4 regions of the Paenibacillus sp. FSL K6-1122 genome follow, and region 1 is predicted to be linked to each of the others. Evidence: predicted binding sites of a transcription regulator. Region 1 holds the regulator's gene; each other region holds the start of a gene.
What was found. The regulator Rex, encoded in region 1, represses fermentation and respiration genes when NADH is low (regulators of the CRP and FNR family bind a similar motif). The targets are predictions, from matches to a motif close to TTGTGAAATATTTCACAA.
Positions count from the first base shown of each region.

Region 1 (4,988 bases):
CCACGCGATGAGCGGGAGGCTAACCCCCTCGATGGTGTAAGCTTCGAACAGTTTATGGACCAGGTTCGGGAGAATCTGAAGGATACACTGGATCATTACGAAGAGCGTGAAGCGCAGACTCAGATGTTCAGCAGTGTAAGGCAAGCCCTGGATGAAGAGAAACATCTCTTGATCGAAGCTGGAACGGGTACCGGTAAATCTCTAGGGTATCTGTTGCCTGCTATTTACGAAAGTGTGAAGCAAGAACAGAAAGTTATGGTCAGCACGCATACGATCAATCTGCAGGAGCAATTGAGAGAGCGGGACATTCCGATGCTGACTCAAGTGGTTCCGTTCCCGTTTAAGGCTGCTGTATTCAAAGGACGTGGACATTACCTGTGCCTGCGCAAATTTGAACACAAAATCAATAAACGTGAGTTCGCTACACCCAAAGAGGATTATTTCACAGCTGCTCAGATGATTGTCTGGCTTACGCAGACCGAAACCGGAGATGATGAGGAACTTAACCTTAGCGGACGCGGAGGGGACTTCTGGGAGACGGTACAGAGCGAATCCGAATCATGTCTGGGAAGATCCTGTCCATGGTTCCGTAAATGCTTCTACCATCGTGCCAAACATGAAGCAGGGTTGTCTGATATCGTAATCACCAATCACTCTAAATTGTTTACGGATGTGAAAGCCGCGCATCAGCTGCTGCCAGCCTATGAGAGTCTTGTGATCGATGAGGCACATCATCTGGAGGATGTCGCTGGTAAACATCTTGGAATGCATATGAAATATTTCACCTTGGTTCATACACTGACCCGCCTATTTAAAGACAGTCGTAATGGACAGCTGCCTATGCTTCGTTCGCAGTTATCCGGGCATGAAAATTCGGTGCAATGGGGCTCCATGGTGGATCAGATGTTCCCGCTCGCTCTTGAAGTTAAGGAGCTGTGGGATCGTATGAGCGATGCCTTGTTTGGTCTGTTGCCTGAACGAAGTGATGCTTCACCGGGAGAGACGGGGCAATTTTCACTGCGTCTGAAAGCATCTCAGAAACCTGCAAAATGGCAGGAGTTGCAGGATCTGGAGAACCAGATCTATGTGACTCTGGGTGATTTGGTTCGCAAAGGGGACAAATTGCTGCTTGAGGTGAAAGAGGATCAGGATGATTATCAATCGGACAGTCTGATCACGGACATTACAGGATTGCTGAAAGATCTGACCACATTGAAGGAGAATCTACGTTTCTTCATGCGTATGGATGATGCCAAAACGGTGTACTGGATGGAAGCCAGCGGTCAGTTCCGCAGTAAATCTCTCCAGCTGTATGCCGTACCTGTAGATGTTAGTGCACAACTTAAGGATTTATTTTTTGACAAAAAGAAAAGTGTTGTGCTTACATCGGCTACGCTCTCGGTAGATAAGTCATTCCAGTTCATGATTGAGCAGCTTGGCTTACAGGAAGCCTCTGAGAATAATCGGCTGTTAACGTCGATGCTGCCATCACCTTTCAACTATCGCGATCAGGCACTTCTCGTGATTCCGCGTGATTTCCCGAGTGTGAAGGGAAGTGTGGGTGATGCGCACTTTGTTAATATGCTGGTGCAATCACTTGCAGAGACGGCAATTGCTACGCGTGGACGCATGATGGTTCTGTTTACTTCATACAAGATGTTGCGACAGGTCTATGATCCGCTGAAGGAGGCACTGTCTGGCAACGACATCTCGTTGCTTGGGCAAGGCGTTGACAGTGGAAGTCGTTCCAAATTGACTCGCAGGTTTCAAGATGCCAAAGCAACGGTACTTCTGGGCACAAGCAGCTTCTGGGAGGGTGTAGATATCCCGGGAGAGGCGCTAACCTGTCTCGCTATTGTTCGACTGCCTTTCCAGCCACCGAATCATCCGTTGGTGGAAGCCAAGAGTGAGCTGCTTCAGGAACAGAAGAAAAATCCGTTCATGAAACTGTCCGTGCCGCAAGCGGTCATTCGTTTCAAGCAGGGATTTGGCCGTTTGGTGCGTACAGCGAAGGACAGAGGAATTGTCATTGTTTATGATACACGGGTGATTGAAGCGTACTACGGTAAATTCTTTTTATATTCATTACCTGGTCCCAAAATGGAACACATGCTCACGGAGCAGATGGTTCCACGAATTACCGAGTGGTTGGAAAAACCTGCTAATGAACAAAAATAATGGTTGTTTTGTTCGTTATATCATTGCATGACACTATCGTTTGGCGTTAAACTTTATTATATATTTCCGTATCCGATTAAAGTAGTTGCACGTAAGAACTTATAACCTAAATTACAAGGAGCATTCTGTATAAAATGTCACGTTTATCTTTGAGTTTTATACAGAATGCTCATCTTTTCATCTATTATTTTATCGTGGCCTTGGTAAGGGGGAGCAAGAATGAAATCGGATAAAATTTCGGAAGCGGTGGTACGACGTCTGCCTGTTTACTTGCGTTATTTGAACGAGTTGCATCAGCGTGAGGTGGCTACTGTTTCTTCTCAAGAGCTTGGACAGAGGCTGGATCTGAATCCGGCCCAAATTCGTAAAGACCTGGCTTACTTCGGTGATTTTGGTCGTAAAGGGATCGGGTATGATGTATCCTATTTGATCGAGAAAATTCGTCACATTCTCAAAATCGATCAGCAAATTAATGTAGCTCTGGTAGGAGCGGGTAACCTCGGTCAAGCCTTGTCCAACTACAACGCATATCTGAAAGACAACATGAAGATTGTTGCTGTATTTGATGCATATGGACCGAAGATAGGTAGTCAAATCAACAGTTTGACGGTAAAACCAATGGATGAATTGACGGAAGCGGTTAAAATGGAAAACATTCGCATCGGAATTATCACGGTTCCGGATACGGAAGCCCAAAATGTAGCCGATCAGCTTATTGAATCAGGAATTGAAGCGATCCTTAATTTTGCACCAACCATTCTAAAAACACCGCCGCATATCCGCATTCACCATGCTGACTTTACAACAGATCTGCTTAGTTTGGCCTATTACTTGGATACTGGAAAGGACGACGAGGAAGATGACAACAAATAGATGGGTAATTCACAATGGCAAATTTGCTGTTAATGAAGGCGGCACAACATGGAACGTGGTCCAAGGATACATGGTTGTTGAGAATGACAAGATTGTGCATATTGGTGAGACATTGCCGGATGAAGACAAAAATTGTACCAAAGTGGATGGAAAAGGACTGTTCTTCCTGCCGGGTCTGATCAATACGCATGGTCATGCAGCGATGTCGTTGCTCAGAGGGCACGGAGACGATCTTGCATTGCAAGTATGGTTGCAGGAAAAAATGTGGCCGATGGAAGCGAAAATGACTTCAGAAGACGTATATTGGGGAACTTCGCTATCGGTGCTTGAAATGTTGAAAGGCGGAACTACAGCTTTCCTGGACATGTACGATCACATGGATCAAGTTGCCAAAGTTGTGGAGCAATCCGGCGTTAGAGCAGCACTGGCACGTGGTGTAATCGGGTTGTGCTCGGAGGAAGAACAATTGCGGAAGCTGGAGGAGTCGGCTGCGTTTGCGCGTGAGTGGAATGGACAGGCAGATGGTCGCATTACAACCGTAATCTCGCCACATGCACCATATACATGCCCTCCTGACTACATAGAGAAGCTTGTGCAGGTCGCGAACGACCTAAACCTTCCCCTTCATACACATATGTCGGAAACGCTTCGTGAAGTCGAGCAGAACGTGGCTGATTATGGACTGCGTCCTGTGGCACATCTGGAGAAACTGGGCTTTTTCTCTCGTCCATCCCTGGTTGCACATGCGGTGCATCTGAATGACGAAGAGATTGAGATTCTGGCCCGTCATGATGTGGCTGTATCCCATAACCCGGGAAGTAACCTGAAACTCGCTTCCGGTGTTGCGCGGGTACCTGCGTTGCTGAAAGCAGGAGTTACCGTGTCACTCGGAACAGACGGACCGGCAAGCAACAACAACCTGGATATGTTCGAGGAAATGAGACTGGCTGCATTGATCCACAAAGGTGTATCTGGTGACCCGACGGCAGTGCCAGCAGGCGAAGCGTTACTACTCGGAACGTCATACGGTGCCAAATCTATCTTCTTGAACAATACCGGAGCACTCCAGGTCGGCATGAAGGCTGACTTTATCGCCTTGGACATTGAACAGGCACATTTCTATCCACATACAGACCTGATCTCACATACAATCTACTCGGCTTCTGCTAAAGATGTTGAGCACGTATGGGTGGATGGAAAACAAGTGGTGAAACATGGCGAATGTCTGACGCTGGATGAAGAACGCATTTTGCGTGAGTCTCAATTGGCATTTGATGGTCTGCTTGCTCGTTAATTGCAGGACAGCATCATAGGGAAAGGAAGTTCGGCTTTTGAAGAAAAAAAAGAAGTGGATATGGATTTCGCTGCTTGCACTGGTTCTGATTCTGTTTGGACTTCAGCGTTATTACGTCCATGTCACGCAGGACCAACGCAAGGAAGAAGCGCTCGCCATACAAGCAGCACAGGAGCAACTGGGCATTACATCCTATGATGAATTGCGCAAGTACATCTGGGGAGACAAAGAAGGCTCTGACAACATCTACTGGACCCTGATCGGCAAAAACAAGGATAACCAGGATGTTATGGTCTGGGTTAAATTCGATGCAAACAATCAACCGGTTAAGGGTGCAAACGCTGTACACAGTGAGCTGCTGCAGAATGGCATGTCCGAAGCGCAGATACGCAATCGCTTCAGTTCTGAAGTTCCTGCCGGTGAGATTAAACGAATCATGCCCGGAGTTGTGAATGGAATATATGTGTGGCAAGTGTATTATAAAGACGGTACGCATAACCACTATCGCTTTTATCGTTTTAGCAACGGAGAACAGGTGGACCTGGTCTACACACTCCCGAACAGCTAGAACAAGATAGAGTGAGATAAATAGAGAATTAAAGAAATGAAAGAACCGGCAGACGGATATCCGACTGAACCGGTT
Region 1 covers NZ_CP150272.1:4,470,767-4,475,754, reverse strand. The annotation lists gene dinG (ATP-dependent DNA helicase DinG) at 1-2,178, shown strand, start outside; gene NSQ20_RS20035 (redox-sensing transcriptional repressor Rex) at 2,398-3,051, shown strand; gene NSQ20_RS20030 (amidohydrolase) at 3,038-4,345, shown strand; gene NSQ20_RS20025 (DUF5590 domain-containing protein) at 4,383-4,913, shown strand.

Region 2 (4,988 bases), 230 kb from region 1:
CTATAGAAAATGGCCACAGACGGCCGGAGCGAAGGAGGCCCACTTGTCATGAGAGAAGAAAGCTTATCCCGTGAAGTACGCTACGGCAAAAAAGATATTGCAGAACTTGAGAGCGCATCCATTCAGGTCCATCTCATTTACAAAAAAGCTGCAGAGTTGTTTAAGCGCACAGCATATTCCCGTTCGGTTAAGGATGATCTTGCCGAAGTGAATACGCATTCTGTGAACAGCGATGGTCTGAAATTAGCTCCGGCGGTGCTGCAAAAATGGATTCAAACGTCCAGGGGCTGGAAGTGTATCGGATGTGAGCTGGGACAACCTGATTCAACGATGTCTCAGATGGAAGAAACTATCCGTGGTAAGCAATTGGCTTTAGATGTGGGAGAAGGTCGGTTGGTTCAGGCAGAAATGCTGATTCAGGCGGTTGTCTGGTCTCAATATGAGAAGATTCGAATGTTTGCGCCATGGCTTGGTGATGAACCCTTTTATAGCGTGCAGGAGCTGGATGTCATTGCCCGTTATATTGTGCCTACCTATTTCTCGGAACGGCCTTTGCATGAGCAAGGCAAGGTATTTAAGGTCCATCAACAATATGGGCAGATTCCGTTGTATCAGGAGTATGTAGACGCACCTTCATGTTGCGTGCAGGTTGACGGTGGATTGCTTGAAGGGCGATTGCTGACAGGTGTATACGTATCTGAGGAGCAGTTCTTCGGGCTTAATCCATATCTGAAAGATGGCGATGGAGGACGGACATACATGCAGGCTAGTGTCCAATGATAACGTAACCAATTAGAACATAAAAATGATATAGATTGGAGAGCCTGTGTGCAGGCTCTCTTTCTTGTACAAGCCTTATTTGGAGGCGGTACCCTATAAAAGTAACGGCTTTGACACTTTTTTTTGCCGAAAGTTGTGCCATAATAGAGGTTATGGACAACAGGGTGAATGATTTTACGCAGGGTGGTGTTACCTACATGATGAAGAAAATCCCCGGTTACATAGGTGTATGTTTGCTCCTACTGGCGATCTTGGCTGGTTGTAGTGAGACTCAGCCTTCTGAGCAGCCAATTGTCAAAGAGACAGAAACAGCGAATACAATCACAGTGGCTGTAGATGGCAGTACGTTTTTGCCTGATGCAACAAAGTCCATTAAGCGAGATTTTAGTGAGGGTTTGACACTCAAAAAAGCATTACTCAATAGCGGACTGGTTGATTTTACGGCAGATGGCAAGCGGATTCAATCCGTGGGTGAAGTTTCTCTGGATTCTTCGCTGAGCTGGGCTGTCAAATTAAACGGCAAGGATATTGAACAGGAAGATTGGGACATGGAGCTTCATGCCAAAGATGAAGTGATCATTTACGTGAAAGCCGCTGACAGTGGGGGGGATGGCGTTGCATATCAGACAACGTTACTCAAGGTTAGCGGTGGGAACATTATGCCAACCCTTAATCGTCAATATGCCGGTGTCTACGTTCAAGAGTGCACAGTTCGCGATGTGTTGAAGTCCAGCGGCATTGTAAGAATGTCGGAGAACAACAAATTTGTCGTTTCGGTCGAAAATGTCACGCCTCGTATGAATGAGCGGTGGGTCATTATGGTGAATGACAAAGAATTAATGGAAAATGGTCTGGACATGAAATTAAATCCACGTGATGCGGTAAAGCTTGAATTGACCAATGCATCCTAAGTATACCAAGAAGCCCAATCTCTTTTTAGAGAACTGGGCTTTTTTTCATTAAATATATAAACAAGATCCGTTCAGCATAGTCAAATATTAAATACGACAGATCTCGTTCGGGCAAAGCTCACAGTGACAGATTCCTTGTAGCATCTTCAGATCTTTGATGACAATCATGCCATTGTCATATTCAATCCCGTCTTTCTTACGCAGGTCGCTTAACATGCGGTTTACACTTTCACGAGTGGCTCCAATCATATTGGACAGGTCCGTGTGGGTAATTTTTTTGTGAATAATGACATGCTCTCCATGAGGCTCACCATACGAATTCGACAACCGAATGAGGGTGGAGCAAAGTGCACCCGGTTTGCCATATAACATAAGATCCCGGAATTTGGTCTGTGTCAACCGGTGGTGGATGCCCATCCATTTCATAAAATCGATCGCGAAGTCACAATGCTGGCAGATTAACATTTCCAGGTCTTTATGTTCCAGTACACCGATCTCACTGTCCTCCAATACTTCCGCTGAGAAGCTGTGTTTAGAGCCAAAGAAGGGATCAGCCTGCCCAATCATATCACCGGATTGATACATGTACATGATCAGTTCCTTGCCTTCATCCGTGGATTTGGTGATCTGGGCACGGCCCCGTTTCATATAATAAAGTTTGTCAGAGATGTCGCCTTCCCAGTACAGATGTGTACCTTCCGGATAGGTTCTATCTTTCATGGTAACCAGCAGATGGTTGAAATTTGCTTCCGAGAAACAGTTAGTATTACCGCGCTTTTCCAGTACAGTTGTTAGTTCTCTCATAAGTCTATCTCCCCTTTATGTCCATCGGACGACCTTCTGTAGTAAGCAGTAGCCTCCGAGGTTCGCCGCAAACCGTTGCCGTCCTGATCAGGGTCATCTCGGCCGGGAGGAAGGACGGTACAAATTGCGGTGGTTCAATTTTTAAGTTCAGTATATACCTAATCTTACCGTTTGAGGGGGAAGGAAAGGGGGCAAAAATGACGAAATTTCAAACATTGTGATAAAATTCACTTTTAATGGAGAGGATGAATTTTACAGCCCTATATTTTAAATAGGAAGTGAAAATGGTCGTATGAAGGACACTACAAAACTTAAATTAAATTTGTTATACTTTGTGAAAAAAATCACATAATTAAGTTTATTGTCATGTTACGATGTGAATGTAAACGAGAGAGACAAACTAATACGAACCTTTAGGAGGATGAGGGAGATGGCTGTAAAGAACGAAGTCGCCCCAGCAAAAGAACCGACAGCAGGTCAGTATATTCAAACGTTAATCGACAAAGCGAATAAAGCACACGCCGCATTCATGAAGATGGACCAGAAGCAGATTGACCGGATTGTGCAAGCAATGGCGCTTGCGGGTCTGGATAAACACATGATGCTCGCCAAGATGGCCGTAGAAGAAACAGGCCGCGGAGTATATGAGGATAAAATCACCAAAAATATATTTGCAACAGAATATGTGTACCACAGTATCAAGTACGATAAAACCGTAGGTGTGATTGAAGATAACGAGTATGAAAGCTTCCAGAAAATTGCGGAGCCGGTCGGCATCATCATGGGTATTACACCAGTTACCAACCCAACATCAACGACGATGTTTAAAGCATTAATTTCCATCAAGACGCGTAACCCGATCATCTTTGGTTTTCACCCATCTGCACAGAATTGTAGCCGGGAAGCTGCCAAAATCCTGCTGGAAGCGGCTGTGAAACATGGTGCACCAGCAGATTGCATTCAGTGGATTGATGATCCTTCCATGGATCGTACAAACGAACTGATGAATCACAATGATGTGGCTCTCATTCTGGCAACAGGCGGATCAGGCATGGTACGTGCAGCGTACAGCTGTGGTAAACCTGCACTGGGCGTAGGACCGGGTAACGTACCTTGCTTTATCGAGAAAAGCGCGGATATCAATCAGGCAGTAACGGATTTGATCCTGTCCAAGTCTTTCGATAACGGCATGATCTGTGCTTCCGAGCAAGCGGTCATCATTGAAGAACCGATCTTTGATCAAGTGAAGAAAAAAATGATTGCAAATGGCTGTTACTTTGTTAACAAAGATGAAGCAGCAAAATTGACAGCAGGTGCGATTAATACCGAGAAATGTGCGGTGAACCCGGCGATTGTTGGTCAATCTGCGGTAAGCATTGCGAAATTGTGCGGTATTGAAGTTCCAGCAGGCACCAAAATTCTCGTGGCCGAGATTGAAGGGGTAGGTACCAAATTCCCATTGTCGGCTGAGAAATTAAGCCCGGTACTGGCTTGTTACAAAGTTAAAACGGCAGCAGAGGGCATTGAACGTGCAGCAGAAGTGGTTGCTTTTGGCGGCATGGGTCACTCCTCGGTTATCCACTCCACAAATGAAGAAGTGATCGGCAAATTCGCAGATCGTTTGCAAACTGGACGGATTATTGTGAACTCACCATCCACACATGGTGCCATCGGGGATATCTACAACACAAACATGCCGTCATTGACACTGGGATGCGGATCATACGGACGTAACTCGACTTCTTCCAACGTAACCGCTGTGAACTTAATCAATGTGAAAAGGGTGGCTCGCCGTACCGTGAATATGCAATGGTTCAAAGTGCCGAACAAAGTCTACTTCGAAAAAGGGGCAACGCAGTATCTTGCCAAAATGCCTGACATCACACGTGTGGCGATTATTACGGATGCCATGATGGTGAAGCTTGGATATGTTGAAAAGGTAGAACACTATCTGCGTCAACGCCAAATGCCGGTAGCCATCGAAGTATTCTCCGATGTTGAGCCAGATCCATCCACAACAACGGTAGATCGCGGAACCGAAATGATGCGCCGCTTCCAACCAGACTGCATTATCGCACTCGGCGGTGGATCACCGATGGATGCTGCCAAAGCCATGTGGTTGTTCTATGAATATCCGGACACGGACTTCAACGATCTGAAACAAAAATTCATGGATATCCGCAAACGGATCTACAAATATCCACGTCTCGGCGTAAAAGCGAAATTTGTAGCGATCCCAACCACATCGGGTACAGGTTCTGAAGTGACATCGTTCGCGGTTATCACAGATAAAAATCAAGGTAACACCAAATATCCATTGGCCGACTATGAGCTGACTCCAGACGTAGCGATTGTCGATCCAGAATTCGTATATTCCCTGCCTAGAACAGCGGTTGCCGACACAGGAATGGACGTACTGACGCATGCGATTGAAGCTTATGTATCTGTTATGGCAAATGATTACACGGATGGACTTGCGATCAAAGCAATCCA
Region 2 covers NZ_CP150272.1:4,705,048-4,710,035, reverse strand. The annotation lists gene NSQ20_RS21180 (hypothetical protein) at 49-780, shown strand; gene NSQ20_RS21175 (hypothetical protein) at 978-1,691, shown strand; gene NSQ20_RS21170 (Crp/Fnr family transcriptional regulator) at 1,779-2,495, opposite strand; gene adhE (bifunctional acetaldehyde-CoA/alcohol dehydrogenase) at 2,926-4,988, shown strand, end outside.
Region 2: adhE (bifunctional acetaldehyde-CoA/alcohol dehydrogenase) is a predicted target of Rex. The motif match lies at 2,828-2,845, and genes of this name have one in related genera.

Region 3 (4,988 bases), 630 kb from region 1:
TAACACGCTTTATGCTGGTGCAACGGTTCAGGAAGAGCTGGGGCTTCGCGGTGCACGTACGGCGGCCAATCTGATTCAGCCTGATATCTTCTTTGCACTGGACTGTAGCGCGGCGAATGATATGACAGGTGACAAACAGTCATTTGGACATATCGGAGAAGGCGCATTGCTTCGTATTTTTGACCCGGGTATGTTCACCCATCGCGGAATGGTGGAATATGTTCAAGATACGGCTTCATCCAATCAGATTAAAATGCAGTATTTCATCTCACCAGGTGGTACCGATGCAGGTCAAGTTCACCTGAGTGGCATTGGTGTACCATCAATAGTTGTTGGTATCTGCGCACGTTATATCCATACCTCTTCTTCCATCATTCATACGGATGACTACGATGCGGCCAAAGAACTGATCGTGAAGCTGGTCAAAGGTCTGGATCGGACAACGATGAATACCATAATTAATAACGCGTAATAGCTAAAAAGAGACCTCCTAACCATCGGGAGGTCTCTTTTTATATTCATAACGATATCAGTTAGACACGTAGATTAATAGGCCGAACATTATAGGGAATTACACATAAGATACAATAACGGAAGATGAATTAAACACCAAGCAGCGGGGGACCTGTTATGGCAGTGAGAAGGAATGGAAAATCGAATAAAGGTTCCAAAAAAACAAATGCCGCAAACACCCTTCTCAATGGCAACCTTAAAGGAAGAAATCTGGAACTTATCGTTGCAGCATTACTGGTAAGTGGGAAGTTAAGAGTGGATGCGGTCACGTTGTTTCGAGAAGCTACACTGGTCGTTGAACTGGTTGGGCAGTATAAATCGCTACAAAATATTACACCATCGAATCAAGACAAACTGGTGCAATTCCTCGATGAGATCGGTGGTGATATGACGTTGAATGACGTTATACGGGCTTTCCAACAGAGAATCAATTCCTAAACACCAAGAAATGAGGTTGAAGTGATGTCTGACTTTGACGGAAATGGGTTCGCTGAACTACTGATCATTGTCATTCTTGTTGTTTTATTTGTATTTGGTTCTTCCGATATTGACGACCTGACTGATTCTCCTTCTCAATCCTGAATTGGCTAGGTTATTACGATCCACGATCCAATCATTATGAAGTGCATTCCTGTAAACGCCAGCCCGCAATATGTGGGCTGGCGTTTTTGGATGGCTATAGAAATAGCGGTGAGAATGCAATCCAGGCCAAAATAAGAGTAAGCACAATGCAGACATTCTCTACAACGGCCCCACGCTTGGTCCCTGTACTCATCAGATTCACCCGTATGCGCCACTTGAGCGGTGGTAACGGACGAATACCCCGATTGGTTAGTGAATCGGCCAACAGATGCATCGCATATGCCGTGCCTCCCGCTACCCAGATCTCCGGTCCCTGCTGCTGGGTCGTGCTGTACAACAAGCCCGCCCATATTGCGGTTCCGTACAGGGTATGTGTCAGTCCCCTATGAGTCAGTGTGGTGCAGAGCATTAACAAACTGCCTGCAATCAAGTTCCACGGTGCGAACGCGTGACCATAAAAGACCAGCCCGAGTCCAATCGCAAACATCAACACTTTGCGAAGCGAACGCGAAGGCAGGAATGACACGAGCGCAATGAGGATCGCAAGCAACAGGTTCCATGGTTTGGCATGAACATAGAAGTACACAAATACAGCTGTGGGCAACAGAATCGTCTGTAACAACCTGATCAGACTGTTAGGCAAGGCTCTGGATACCAGTAGCGAATTTGGCTCATCAATGTCAGGCAATAACGAACCAATCAGAGCAACCGTAACTGCTGGCGCGGTCACTGGCATACCGGCCAACTGCAGAACAGAAAGCGACACGCCTGTCCCGATAATAAGGTGGGATCTTCCCATCATGATGCAAAAACGTCCTTTCGAAGAAATCGGGAACATTACGGCCCAGTTCCGATTTTACAACGAAAACAAAATAAGAACAATAGTTCGCATTTCTTATTTGTATGAAAATAAATATAACTTTCTGTGATGGGGCTCACACTATTATATTTATGACTCTTCTATCCTTATTAGTGAATTAAATCACATAAACTGTCGTCAACTACTTGTATAATTTCAAATATAAACCACTAAAATTTTGAGTAATGTACAGCGTCTATTCAAGGAGGCATACACACATGAACGGAAAAAAAGAGAAACTCGTTATCATAGGTAACGGAATGGCAGGAATTAGTACCGTTGAGCAAATTTTAAAATTAACTACGCGATTTGATATTACCGTTTTTGGCACAGAGCCCTATCCTAACTACAACCGCATTATGTTGTCTTATGTACTGGAAGGAAGCAAAACACTGGACGATATCGTGCTGAACGACCTTCACTGGTATGAAGATTACGGCATTACGCTGCACACAGGCACAACGGTTACACGAATCGATGCCGAGACACACGAAGTTGTGACTGAAGATGGAACTCGCGTTCCTTATGACAAAATCATCATTGCAACAGGCTCCAACTCCTTCATTCTCCCCGTACCGGGACATGACAAAGAGGGTGTTGTTGGTTTTCGCGATATCGCCGATTGCAATGTCATGCTGGAAGCTGCTAAGCAGTATAAAAGAGCGGCCGTTATCGGGGGCGGACTGCTAGGCCTTGAAGCTGCCAAAGGGTTGGTACAACTTGGCATGGAAGTTACCGTAGTGCATCTGATGGAAGATCTGATGGAGCGTCAGCTTGATCCGCAAGCTTCATCCATGTTGAAGGCAGAACTCGAACGTCAGGGTATCCGGTTCAAGATGGGTGCGCAGACTTCCGAACTGCTGGGCGGCGAACGCGTTGAAGGGATACGTTTTGCAGATGATACGGTTCTGAATGTTGATTTTGTGGTCATGGCTGTAGGCATCAAACCCAATACGGCTGTAGCCCGCGAAAGCGGTATGGAAGTGAACCGGGGTATTGTCGTGAATGACTATATGCAGACTTCACTTGAGAATGTGTATTCGGTCGGGGAATGTACAGAGCACCGCGGGGTATGTTACGGCCTCGTTGCCCCATTGTTTGAACAAGGTATGATTCTGGCGAAACATATCTGCGGTGTGGAGACCGCTCCTTATGAAGGTTCAGTTGTATCCACGAAATTGAAAATTTCGGGTGTGGACGTGTTTTCAACTGGTGAATTCATCGACAGCCCAGAGCACACCGTCATTTCGCACAAAGATGACTGGAAACGGACCTACAAAAAAATTCTGCTTCGTGATAATAAAATGGTCGGCGCTGTTCTCTTCGGTGACATTACGGATTCTGCCGAATTGCAGAAACTGATTAAAAATCAAACCGAAATGACCGAAGAATTGTATGGTTCACTCATGGGTACAGGCTGCGGCGGTCATAAGAAAGCAACCTCTGTTGAAACGATGCCCGAGGACGAAATCGTCTGTGGATGTAACGGGGTAACCAAAGGAACCATTGTTGATGTAATTACAAACCAGGGCCTTACCACTGTTGATGAAATCAAAGCCTGTACCGGTGCAACACGCTCTTGTGGTGGGTGTAAACCGGTTGTGGAACAGATTCTGCAATATGTACTTGGAGACAGTTTCAGTACTGGGGCTAAACAGGGCATCTGCGGATGTACTTCCATGGGACGGGATGAGATTGTAGCCGAGATTCGTGAAAAAGGATTACAAACGACCAAAGAGGTCATGAATGTACTGGGTTGGAGTCAGCCAGAAGGTTGTTCCAAATGTCGTCCGGCGATCAACTACTACCTTGGCATGATTGCACCAGACACACACGAAGATGAGAAAGAATCCCGTTTTGTTAACGAACGGATGAACGCGAATATTCAAAAAGATGGAACGTATACGGTTGTACCTCGGATGTACGGCGGGGTGACTACACCAGCGGACCTCAAACGCATCGCTGACGTTTCAGTCAAATATGATGTGAAAGCAGTCAAAGTTACCGGCGGTCAGCGTCTCGACTTGATTGGTGTTAAAAAAGAAGATCTGACCAAAGTCTGGGCTGAACTGGATATGCCTTCAGGTTATGCATACGCCAAATCGCTGCGTACGGTCAAAACATGTGTCGGCTCCCAATTCTGCCGATTCGGTACACAGGATTCCATGGCCATGGGTGCTCGCATCGAACGTAAATTCGAACGTCTGGATCTGCCAGCCAAGTTTAAATATGCCGTCAACGGTTGTCCGCGAAACTGTGCAGAGGCATGTACCAAAGATATCGGTATCGTTGGTAACGACGGAGGCTGGGAGATCTTCATCGGTGGTAACGGCGGTATTAAAGCAAGACTGGCTGATCCCTTATGCAAAGTGAAAACGGATGAAGAGTTGATTGAACTGTGCGGCGCCATCATGCAATATTACCGCGAGACAGGTAACTATCTGGAACGGACGTCCGAGTGGGTGGAACGCATGGGTCTGGAGCATATTCGTTCGGTTGTTGTGGATAACCTTGAGGAACGTAAAGCGTTGATGCAGCGGATTGAATTTGCACTTGAGCATGTTGAAGAACCTTGGCAAAAAGCGATTCGCAATGAAGAAGGCCAAAGTAAAATGTTCCATGGCATCGAAGTATCAGCTCGTCCATAAGTAAGCTTGCAGATTAATACTGCCGGAATGTTAAATATAGATAAGGAGTGGTTTAAGATGACGACAAAACAATCAGGCACCTACTTCCCTGCCGGAGTAGTTGAAGAATTCCTGCCACGAATCGGAAGAGTAGTTGAGATTAAGGACCATCAGCTTGCTGTCTTTCTTGCATCGGATGGTACCATCTTCGCTGCGGATAATCACAACCCCCATCCTAAGGGTGGGCCGCTGGCTGAAGGCATCGTGTCCGGGCATTATCTGTACGATCCGCTGTATGATTGGAAAATTGACCTGACTACAGGTCTTGTGCAAGCACCGGACAACGGTCAAGTACAGATGTATCCGGTAAAGGTAGAGAACGGCCAGGTTTGGATCGAAATATAGCG
Region 3 covers NZ_CP150272.1:5,096,161-5,101,148, forward strand. The annotation lists gene NSQ20_RS22940 (M42 family metallopeptidase) at 1-472, shown strand, start outside; gene NSQ20_RS22945 (hypothetical protein) at 631-951, shown strand; gene NSQ20_RS22950 (metal-dependent hydrolase) at 1,190-1,897, opposite strand; gene nirB (nitrite reductase large subunit NirB) at 2,173-4,602, shown strand; gene nirD (nitrite reductase small subunit NirD) at 4,660-4,986, shown strand.
Region 3: nirB (nitrite reductase large subunit NirB) is a predicted target of Rex. The motif match lies at 2,066-2,083, and genes of this name have one in related genera.

Region 4 (4,988 bases), 2.1 Mb from region 1:
CAGGAACATCAATGGATACGTATCGGCAGGTCCAGCCGGATTCTCCCCATCGTATCCTTCAACCAGAGCACTATAGGTAGGGAGCGGCGGAAGCCCTCTCTGTTCCATCGTCTCGGAATACAATTCAATTTTGCCTGAAGGTGTGGGCAGCTGATCCAGATATGCAGCATATGGCGTCATATCCAGCTTCACGAATCGATGTTCCTTCAGTCCTTCCAACGTGACCCCATTCATGTAGGGGTTGCCTGTGCCCTGAAGTGCGTTCTCAATCATCTGTTCCGGTGTTTCTCCGAAGATTGCAGGATCGTACCCCATAGCCTGCCCAAGCAGTGAGAACAGTTCCACATTGCTCTTGCTCTCCCCAATCGGTGCAATCACCGGCTCTTGCAGATGAACGTACTGATGCCAATAAGAGGTGTACAGGTCCGTCGCTTCAAATGAAGATGTGGCTGGCAATACGATATCTGCATACTTCGCCGTATCCGTCATGAACAGATCATGCACAACCGTGAACAGATCCTCCCGTGCAAAACCTCGCTCCACCCGCTCGGTATCCGGTGCCACCACCAGTGGATTGCTGCAGTAAACCATCATCGCTCGGATTGGCTGCTCTGCTTCCAGCAACGCTTCACCAATCCGGTTCATGTTCACCACTCGCGGCTCGGGATTCTGCCGGAGCTCCGGACGTTCGAGCGCGTCGCTATTTGTGCTCGCGTAGCTGTTAGTGCGAACGGCACCGCCGCCTTGCTTCAGCCATTGCCCTGTAATAGCAGGCAGACATGCAACGCTACGCACGTTCATCCCCCCATTATCATGGTGCTGGAGGCCATTACCGATGTGAATATGGGCTGCCTGTGCGTTGCCGTATAGTTCGGCCAGCTCCACAATGGTTTCCTCCGGCACGCCCGTAATGCGTGCAACACGTTCAGGGGTGTAACTGCGGACATGATCACGTAGTGCCTCATGACCTATCGTATACTTTTGCATAAACGCTTCATCCGTTAGTCCCCGTTCGAACAACACATGCATTAATCCTAGCGCCAGTGCACTGTCCGTGCCCGGATACAGCGGAATAAACCAGTCGCCCCACTGGGCCGTGCGATTGCGATGAACGTCGATGACGACGATCTTGGCGCCTTTCTTGCGGGCTTTCTCCGCCAAAACGACCTGGTGCATATTGGTACTGACGATATTGCCACCCCACACCAGGATGAGATCCGCATGCTCCGTATCTTCCGGCACCGTTCCCCGATTGGCGCCCATCGTATATTTCCAGCCGGTATTTCCAGCGGAGTTACAGATCGTCTGCTCCAGTACACTCGCACCAAGCGCATTGAAGAAACGCCGATCCATACCGTCTACGCCGAGAATGCCCATGTTACCGTAAAAGCTGTAGGGCAGGATGCTCTCCGGGCCGTAGGTTTCGGACAATTCAGTGAATTTGGTCGTAATCTCACGAATCGCTTCATCCCAACTGATTCGTTCAAACTTGCCTTCGCCTTTGGCTCCTACACGTTTCATCGGATATTGTAGACGCTCGGGGTGATATACCCGCTCGGTCATATTTCTGACTTTATTACAGATGGCACCCTTAGTTATGGGATGATCCGGATTGCCTGCCACCTTCACAATTTTGCCGTTCTCTTTATGTAATAACAGACCACAAGTGTCCGGACAGTCGAGCGGGCACACCGCCGCAAATATACCATTCTCCTGATCGATCATCGTAAGGCTCCCCTCTTTAAAAGCTATCCCTATATCATATCTTCTTCGAGGTTATCGCGTAAAGAGAACAGTATGTTTTTGCTTCATATTCGCCGCTATAGCGGCTTTAAATTATTTTCAAAAAAATGTTTTTGAGTTTGATTCAACTTCAGAATTCAGGGGTAAATTAAAAATAAGGCATTAGGCTAGTGTTTCCCCACTTCCTCCTCATGCCATATCATGGACCACTCCCGAAATTCGCCATGAACAGGTTTCGTTCCCCCGAACCTTGTCATGGCGAATTTATTTTGCGTTAAAATCCAATAAGGACACCACAAAAAAACGATCCCGCCCTGCTCCATCACAGCATATTCGCCATTAATCGAACAAGACCCGAATCGTCTTCTCTTCTATAATACGTGCACACATGCTACGCTGTGCCCGCTATGCTTGTTTGCTCAACATTACTCTAGCCTCCGTCTCCATAGGTTCGATCGACGTCGCCATCTCTGGTTTCACTTTTGGCTCGGCTTGGCGCAGGTACACCACCCAATAGGCTGCAGCTACAAACAGAGCACCACCAGTCAGATTCCCGAGCCATACCGGAATGAAATTCATCACATATTGACCCCACGAATAATGTCCTTCAAAGATTGCCGCCGGGATGAGGAACATATTGGCCACAACGTGCTGGAATCCAATCGCCACAAATGCCATCGTTGGAAACCAAATGCCCAGTACCTTGCCACTCATCGTATCCGAAGCATAAGATAACCACACGGCCAGCGCGACCAGCCAGTTACAGCCGATGCCAGAGATGAAAGCTTGCAGGAAGCCGTCATGCAGCTTATGCCCAGCCATATCCACCACTTTTGCCAGATATACACCCTCTCCGGTCAGACCCAGCACATGTCCAAACGCGTACGCGACAAACAAAGCTCCAACAAAATTACCAATCGTCACTAAGGTTAGATTTTTCAACATACTACCCACAGATAATTTTCGTGCAATCGTTGCAAGTGGAACTGCCATCATGTTACCCGTCAGCAGCTCGCCACCACCTATGAGTACCAAGATTAATCCAACCGGGAACACTGCTGCTCCAATCAGATTGACCAGACTCCCCCACTCTGCTGGCGCAGAAGCAATTACCCGAATATCCAATAGAAAACCCAGCGCAATAAAAGCCCCTGCCAGAAAACTAAGCACCAGTACAGAAGACACCGGATATTGAGCCTTCTTCTTGCCTGTTTGCGCCGTATATTGTGCAACCTCAAGAGGTGTTTTTGCTGCCATATCATTCATCCTCTCCTTCATTGTTCATCATTGGATAAAACCATCTGAAATTCATTAGTTATGCGTTGAATACCACATCCTAATTGTATCTCGGTCCTAAACATAACTTTGTGCAAATTATCACAATGTTACTTAAAAAGATACTTTAAGAGTGTCTTGGAATAGTTATGACAGCAAGAGTGTAGTAAGGCCTTTTGTAGCTAAAACAACAAAAAAGAAGACTGACGATATACTCGCCAGTCTTCTCTTTCCTTTATAATCGTCCGCCTTGTTTCGTAATCTTGGCAGTTATCGCACAGCTCTTATTTACGGACAAGCATGACTTATCTTTGTATGGCGTTTATCAAGATCGCTGTTCAACCATCTATTCTGCTTCCTTACACCATTGCTGGTGCTTTTACTTCTATTGGAGGCAGTGCTTGCAGACCAGCCGTGTTCAGGAAGTTCCATGGTTTGTTGTAATGTGGCTGGAAGAAGAAGTCGATGAAGGCCAGCTCATCTACGGTCATATTGTTTTGGATGCAGACCGAGATCGTATTAATCGATTGGGTCAGATCAACCTGAGACATCACCTGTGCTCCAACGATCCGACGAGTAGCCTGCTCATATACTACTTTGAGCAACAGTTTCTCAGCCGTTGGCATGAACTCCGGACGGTAGCTGTCTTCCAGTACCACGGATTCAACAATCAGGCCTTCGTCAGCAGCAGACGTTTCCGTCATCCCGGTACCCGCGATATTTTGCTCATAAATTTTGATACCCGATGTTCCTTGTGTACCCATATACGGTGTCGTAGGACGAACCAGGTTACGGGCTACGAGTGTACCCATCCGCACCGCGTTTGTTGCCAGTGGAATGTAAGATGCTTTGCCCGTTGGGTTGTAATGAATAGCACAGCTGTCACCCGCAGCAAAGACGTCTTTTTGACTCGTTTGCATGTATTTATCCACGATGATTGCGCCGTTTGGCAGCATATCCACTTGGCCTTTGAGCAGTTCGGTATTTGGACGGAAACCAATGCACAGAATAACCAGATCGGTTTCGAACTCTCCTTTGGACGTGATCACCTTAGTTACTTTGCCATCTTCACCAGTAAACTTCTGTACCGTTTGACCAAGAGCCAGCTTGATGCCGCGTCCAGTCAACGTATCTTCAATCGCATCCGTGAATTCAGGGTCCAAGTATTTGTTCAAAATACGGTCCACACTGTCGATCAGGGTAACTTCCTTGCCGTTCATCTGGAAAGCCTCAACCAGTTCTACGCCAATATATCCTGCACCTACAACGGTAACACGTTTGGCATCTTTGGCTTTTTCAATAATCGTGTTGGAATGATTGTAGTTTTTGCAAAGTAAGATGTTGTCCATCTCGATGCCTTCAAGCTTCGGAACGACAGGCCATGACCCCGTTGTCACGATCAGTTTGTCAAACGTATCTTCAAATTCTTCCCCGGTTTGCAGGTTTTTAGCCTGAAGGGTATGGCCCTTGGCATCTACTGCTGTTACTTCATGAAGCATCTTGGTTTCAACACCAAGCTCTGCCAGTTGATTAGGCGAAGAATAGAACAAACCGTCAGGGTCTTTCACAACCCCACCTACGTAGAGCGCAATGCCACAAGATAGGAAGGAGATATTGTCATTGCGCTCATACACCGTGATGGTAGCATCCGGGTACAATTTGGCGGTATTTACGATGGCTGCGGTTCCTGCGTGTGTACATCCGATAACTGCGATTTTCATTAAAAGTTCCTCCTCGAAATATATAAATGAGTTTGAATATAAGGTTGTTATGGTTGTGAAACATTTCACTTCTTGTTCGAAACTGTGTATGTGATTTATTTCACTTTATACACTCATTATAATGTGATATTTTTCACATTGCAATAGGTTGAGCAAAAAAAGTTTGTCGAAGGAGGTCATTTCCCTGTATTTAAGCCTTTCTTCCCTTCATTGTATTGATTTCATTGTCCCCGGATTTGGGCGGGTTTA
Region 4 covers NZ_CP150272.1:6,593,408-6,598,395, forward strand. The annotation lists gene NSQ20_RS29340 (molybdopterin oxidoreductase family protein) at 1-1,725, opposite strand, end outside; gene NSQ20_RS29345 (formate/nitrite transporter family protein) at 2,149-3,000, opposite strand; gene NSQ20_RS29350 (FAD-dependent oxidoreductase) at 3,378-4,739, opposite strand.
Region 4: NSQ20_RS29345 (formate/nitrite transporter family protein) is a predicted target of Rex. The motif match lies at 3,109-3,126, and genes of this name have one in related genera.